Regions from separate parts of the Paenibacillus sp. LjRoot56 genome, predicted to be linked through region 3. Evidence: riboswitches for the same ligand, from Rfam matches in the RefSeq annotation. Region 3 holds a riboswitch; each other region holds the start of a gene.
What was found. A riboswitch is a leader RNA that binds a small molecule or an ion and turns the genes downstream of it on or off. The one in region 3 is predicted to bind cyclic di-AMP.
Positions count from the first base shown of each region.

Region 1: it holds a riboswitch for cyclic di-AMP, as region 3 does, so the genes downstream of both, ACSQ8O_RS24225 (ABC transporter ATP-binding protein) here and ACSQ8O_RS00250 (ubiquitin-like domain-containing protein) in region 3, are expected to answer to the same signal.
Region 2: it holds a riboswitch for cyclic di-AMP, as region 3 does, so the genes downstream of both, ACSQ8O_RS27625 (CAP domain-containing protein) here and ACSQ8O_RS00250 (ubiquitin-like domain-containing protein) in region 3, are expected to answer to the same signal.

Region 1 is NZ_CAXURV020000003.1:1,172,443-1,174,645, reverse strand. Features, by position in the region: gene ACSQ8O_RS24230 (AraC family transcriptional regulator) at 1-339, shown strand, start outside; cyclic di-AMP (ydaO/yuaA leader) riboswitch at 705-870, shown strand; gene ACSQ8O_RS24225 (ABC transporter ATP-binding protein) at 986-1,870, shown strand; gene ACSQ8O_RS24220 (ABC transporter permease subunit) at 1,877-2,203, shown strand, end outside.
Region 2 is NZ_CAXURV020000004.1:419,358-421,560, reverse strand. Features, by position in the region: gene ACSQ8O_RS27630 (hypothetical protein) at 1-533, opposite strand, end outside; cyclic di-AMP (ydaO/yuaA leader) riboswitch at 775-909, shown strand; gene ACSQ8O_RS27625 (CAP domain-containing protein) at 915-1,583, shown strand; gene ACSQ8O_RS27620 (SRPBCC family protein) at 2,121-2,203, shown strand, end outside.
Region 3 is NZ_CAXURV020000001.1:50,496-52,698, forward strand. Features, by position in the region: gene ACSQ8O_RS00250 (ubiquitin-like domain-containing protein) at 76-1,215, opposite strand; cyclic di-AMP (ydaO/yuaA leader) riboswitch at 1,496-1,689, opposite strand; gene ACSQ8O_RS00255 (ABC transporter ATP-binding protein) at 1,973-2,203, shown strand, end outside.

The sequences.
Region 1 (2,203 bases), on a different contig from region 3:
GTAACCATACTGGATAAGCGTGCACGGATGAGAGAGGTAGCCGAATATATTCGTACGCACTGCACGAAACCGCTAACTCTCCTGCAGATGGCCGAGCAGGCAGGCTTCAGTACCTACTATTTTAGTCGAATGTTTCACGAAGTGATGGGACGCACACCAGTCGTGTGGTTGTTCGAAAGTCGTCTTGTTGTAGCTAAACAACTGCTCATGTCTACCGAATGGACGATTAAGCAAGTGGCAGAGCATGTCGGATTTTCCCAGAGCAGTTACTTTATTGCGCGCTTCAGAGAGCATACCGGAATGACGCCACAGGAGTATCGGCGGCTGTACAGCACGTAAAAAAACCTTCAAGCAATTGAAGGTTTTTTTACATGTTCTTTGCGAGCCATTGCGACTACAGCGTGACTCTTTTGAAATTCGGAAAAGGCAGTCATAGATGCCATATATTGGAGTTAGTATATCAGATTGATTTCATCGTTTCCAATGGATCGAATGAATGTAATCATCTTGGGCAGCCGACGCCACAGAGCTTTATCTCCTAAAGAGCATTAATAAGTAGCAAAGTATGGGATAATCAACGTCACCACTACATGTATGCGCTTTCATCAACTACCAAAGTCAAATAAGCAAAAATTAAAGGCGAATCTACGTTTTACATTCGATAAAGAACGGCGTAAGATTCATTACGACAAGTTGATTTTTTTAAAAAGAAACCACTTAATTCCCAGTAGGGAAACGGGGGAACCAATCGAAGCCGTCCAAGCAATACTTGGCTTCATGGGGTGAATCCTGATGCTCACAAGCATTAGGTAGGACGCTCTCAAGTCCGAATCCGACAGCTAACCTCGTAGGTGTATTGAGAGAGAACCGCACACTCGCCTTCTTATGTGAAGAAGTCCGAGCGTAGAGATTCTCTATGCTTAGGGCTTCTTTTTGCTTGTCTTTCATCTAAAAAATTACATATATGCCATAAGGAGGATGTACGATGCATGCCATTGAAATCAACAATCTGACCAAAACCTATGGGAACGCAAGAGGGATTACCGATGTTAGTTTTACGATCGAAGAAGGGGAAATCTTTGGGTTCATTGGACCCAATGGGGCAGGGAAATCAACGACGATTCGAACGCTGCTGTCTCTGATTTTTCCAACAAGCGGCAGTGCCAAAATTTTCGGGAAAGACTGCATCCAGTTTGCGCCAGAAATTAAGAAAGAGATCGGCTATTTACCGTCCGAAGTTTTTTATTATGACAACATGAAGGTAATCGACCTACTCAAGTATTCGGCCAGCTTTTACAAGAAGGATTGCACCAAGAGAATCAAAGAGCTTGCTGAAATCATGGATCTAGACGTTACGAAGAAAATTGATGATCTATCTCTGGGGAACAAAAAGAAAGTGGGCATCGTTCAAGGGCTGCTGCATGATCCTAAGCTCATTATTCTGGATGAACCGACAAGTGGACTGGACCCGCTCATGCAGCAGAGGTTTTTCGAATTGCTCGAACAACAGAATCAAAGAGGAGCTACGATTCTTTTTTCCTCTCATATATTGAGTGAAGTTCAAAGATTATGTGATCGAGTCGCGATTATTAAGGAAGGCAGGATTGTAACGGTTGAGAAAATCAGCACATTAAAAGAAAACAACTTCAAGCGATTTAAAGTGGATACGGCCCAAGCGCTTGATCCTAACTTTTTCAAAATGACCGGGGTCAATAACATTGATGTCCAAGGCCAGACGACGAGCTTCTTATTTAAAGGCAACATTAATCAAGTCATGAGAAAGATTGCTGAAATTGAAATTGATAATCTGTGGATTGAAGAGCCAGATTTAGAGGAGATCTTTATGCATTACTATGAAAAGGAGGCTTAAAGCGGAATGAATATCTACCTTCATGAATTGAGAGCTTATCGGAAATCCACAATTACGTGGACGTGCTCCTTAATTGCAGTCATCGTCTTATTCCTATCCCTTTTTCCTTCGGTTTCTAAGGATTTTGCTGAGTTTTCTTCCATATTAGAAGGGTATCCAGAAGGGGTCAGGAAAGCGCTTGGTATTCAAATCGAAACGTTTGGTACCCTACTCGGGTTCTATATGTACATCTTTATGTACATTACGCTTTGCGGAGCCATTCAAGCCATGGTTCTGGGAACGTCAATACTCTCGAAAGAAATGCGCGAGAAAACAGCAGACTTTCTACTTACA
Region 2 (2,203 bases), on a different contig from region 3:
AGCAGGGAGTAGAAATATAGCGAACGATCATCGTCACCTATAATGGAATAGATGGCATTTTGCCCGCCAACAAGCGATAGCCCTTCATCATCACTCCATTGGATGTCTATCTGAAGAAGATCATGGACAAATCGCCAAGTCAAAGGCATATAAGTCACATCCTGATACGTTAGAAAAGGGTACGGCTCTGTTTTATTATTGATTTCTACTTGATTTATCGTGATGGGTACATCGGAAACTTGGACTAAATAACTGTTTGCATGACTTTTGGTTGTTAGATCCTGTTCAAGTGGGGTTTGACGAATTGACGGTGGAAAGTTCCGATTTGACCAAATCTGCAATCCATCGGATTCACTCCAGTTGTACTCAATGCCGAGTGTTTGGAAATTGTTCCACGTCATGGGTAGGTAAGTAATGTCTTTATATACCAGAAACGGGTATTGGCTATGGGCAATGTCCATGTCTTGACCATTGATTTGAATTGGAAAATAGGGTAGAGATGCCTTCACAGATACGCTTGCTGAAGCTTGCATTGGAAGTAACGGTAACAACCCGCACATCAATCCGAGTATGACAATCGAGCATTTTATGGCAATTTTCTTCAAACCTATCACCCTTTTCTAAGTTAGTATTGCTACTAATTAGACGCAGGATGCTGGGAAAAGTTGTATGAATGGAGGAGGGAATATCCAGATCGTGTTGCTGATGGTAAATTTTGAGTCATGATCTCATTGATTTCCCATGTTACAATCGTTGAGATCCAAGCTGGATCCAAAACTTAGAAGGCCGAAGCTTTTTTGAAGCACGGGGGAACCAATCTTTGGGGTGAAGTCGCGGTATGCGCGGCCGGGTGATTACTCTTTGATCCGAATCCGACAGCTAACCTCGCAGGCCACAAAAAGGAGAGGTTTATAGTGAAACGTTACAAGAAGCTTATTGTTACAGGAGCATTAGGTTTGACTGTCTTGATGGGGGCGAACGCAGCATTTGCTGCAACAGGAACACACACGGTAGTAGGCAACGATACCATGTGGCTAATCTCTAAGAAATATGGCGTCAGCCTTACATCGCTGATTAATGCCAATCCACAGGTAGCCAATCCGAACGTGATTTGGTCGGGCATGAAGCTCAACATTCCTGGAAGCACAGGTACAACTGTTGTGACGAAACCACAGGTTACGCCAGCACCTACAGTTACACCGACACCAACGCAATCCACTTTTGCTAGTCAAGTGGTTACCTTAGTAAACCAGGAGAGAACGAAGGCTGGATTGAAGCCTTTGACCAGCAATAGCGCACTTACCGCGATGGCGCTGGATAAAGCGAAAGATATGTACAATAACGGATATTTCGATCATACATCGCCGACTTACGGGTCACCTTTTGATATGATGAGCTCCTACGGCATTCATTATTCCTACGCGGGTGAAAATATCGCTAAGGGTCAGCAATCCCCTGCAGCCGTCATGACAGCATGGATGAACAGTACCGGTCACCGTCAAAACATTCTAAGTCCGAACTTCACACAAATAGGTGTTTCTTATTATAATGGTGAGTGGGTTCAGGAATTTATAAGTAATTAAAAGGTAAATGTGAATCGTGGCAGTCTCCCTTGGGAGGCTGTTTTTTTTGCATGATGTCGAAGGAGATAGGTCGTGTGTGTCGAATTGGAAATCAATTAAACGATTGGAGTGTTAAGTAAGATTAGAGAAAACGAGGAACTCAGTGACTTGGTAAAGACAAAGGAGTAGTGTCGTAGTGACTAGAATAAAAAAAATGACATTTTGGATAGTTACTGTTTTCTTTTATATCTGTTTGTTTTTACTTTATTGGATTTTCCTCACTGCGGATACGGCTTTATATGTAGGTAAATTAGTTAGTCAGATGGGCATAGAGTCAACCCAATCATTCGTTATTTTCTATTTCATTGTCGGAACAATACTTACTATCGCATTCTGTTTTTTAAATGTTTGGGCATATCGCAAGAAACGAGTGTTTTTCTGGTTATTGTTTATTTTACACGCTTATTATTTATATAAATTATATAGTATCGTCGCAGATCCGAACCCAATTAGAATCATTTAAAAAACTTGAAATTAAGTTCCCAAGAGGTGCCCATCATGATTAAAATACTAACTGAAATTGAAATTGAAGCATCCATTGATGTTTGCTTTGATATGGCAACGAATATTGATATCCATAC
Region 3 (2,203 bases):
TCCTCTTCTTTCGCGCAGGCAGATGCCAAGCTACGTGTATTTAGTAGTGTTCCCGTCGAAACTACCGTTTACACGTTAGTTTTGGGACGGTTTTGTAGGGCCAACCACATACACAGTGTACCCTTGCTTCGTGCCGAATTTATTTGCATATCCGTGATCTTCATAGTATACATCGATCATTTGGCCTTTCACGGCGCTGCCAATATCCTCAGCACGACGGAAACCAATCCCTTCAATGTACACCCACCAACCAAGCGGAATAACCTTCGGATCGACGGCAATTGTACGCCCTTCCGTCACGGTAGTGCCTGTGTAGGTTTTACCATACCCAGACGAGCCCTCGGTTTTGCCTGTCGACGCAGCGTCCGCTGAATAAGCTGTAAGCTTCACGTTTTTGAGAATTTGTTTGTAACCGAAGGTCACACCATTCTTGGAAACCTCATCCACACTCGGTGAAGAGGCGGAAAGAACAACCACAGGATTTTTCGTGCCTACGGATACTACTTTCTTAACACTTTCTGTTTGTACTTCTTCACCCACAACTGCTTCCGCGACTAAAACACCGTCTTCGAAAGTCTTTTCTTTCTTCTTGACCAATACGCCTTCTTTACCTTCTTGGACCACTTGCTCTTTCCCTTTAAGTAAAGATGCGTCATTCTTTTTCTCTGTCTCGAATGCGATCGGTTCAGAGACTTCCTCCGTCTCTTTTTTCACACGGACGATCTTGATTTCATCGCCAGTGGTAAGAGCGGACGTCGGTTCGGGAGAAATACGATCGTTCTCCCCAAGTGCAATATGTAAACGTTGCAATGCACTTTCTACCGTTCTTGCAGTTGTGTAAACAGTGGTGGTCTTTCCATCAGCAGTCAATTGAATCGGTGAGGCATGCTCGATAACAATTTTGTCTCCACCCTTGAGCTTGGTCGTGAGTGAAGCTGAAATTTCATCGTGCTCACCAATCGTTATGGCTTGTTCATCCAGTAGGCGTTGCAGGACCCATTGCTTCGTGTGCACAATAGTTTCTTGTCCATTAACAACCACGGATACGCTCTTGGTAGCCGTTCCGTACAACAACACCAAAAACATGAAAGTCATTGCGATTGAGATTATAGCTAGGCTTAAAATCAAACGCAAGTTTTCATGCTTCCATCGCAATGCGAAGGACATGCTGGATGATCGTTTTACATGGGTCTCGCTAATTGAGATACTGCCCACTTCTTCGGTCCTCCTTCAAAGCCTCGCCGCCAGGTTACAGCATGATTAATTTGACGCGACTAAGGTTTTTAGTTTAACTTAACGCTCGCCATCATCAGCAAGTTACTCCGCTGAATCTGGTCGTCCCCCCCTTTTACCTATTCATCATCCTATGAATTCCGGGTTGTTTTATGTCTTATGATCTGTGTATAACCCTAAATGAGGACAAAAAGCCAGCAAGAAGAGGACTCTTCTCGCTGGCTTAGTTTGCATAGTGAAATACAAATAGCACGCACGACAATCGTTACCTCTCTTACGCTTACGAGGTTAGCTGACGGATTCGGACGTGAGAGTCGCCCTACGTAGACGCAAACTGCTTGTTTGACGTCTATGATTCACCCCTGTTACTCTCTGCTTACTTAACCGCATTGGATTGCTCATTAAGTTTGCAGTGGTTCCCCCGTTCCCACATTTGGAACTCAGCGAATGGAAAATTGGCAAATTGGATATTAAGTTATTATGAAAAGTATATTACGCTGTTAATCTCAACCTGTAAAGGGATTAACACCCGTTAAAAAGGGCTAAATCGCTTAAATTTCGATTATTTTTCATATATAACCCACTTATATCTACATGTGTCTAACTTTAACGTACGTATACGCGATTTTTCAGTGTATAATGGTCAAAACTAGGCTAAAAATGCAAATTTGTTTATAATGATTCTGGAAGTATTTGATTCAAAAATACCAAAAATTTGCTATTTAGGGAGGCAATTGAGATGGGTCCCATCTTGCAAGTAAACGCTTTATTCGGTGGTTATTTACCCAACAAACCTGTTCTCCATGACCTTACCTTCTCGATCCATCAAGGTGAAATGATGGGGCTAATCGGACTCAATGGTGCAGGGAAAAGTACCACCATCAAAAATATTCTCGGGCTGCTTCAACCACAAAAAGGGTCCATTCGCATTAACGGTTTAACACTAGCCGAAAATCCATTGCCTTACCGA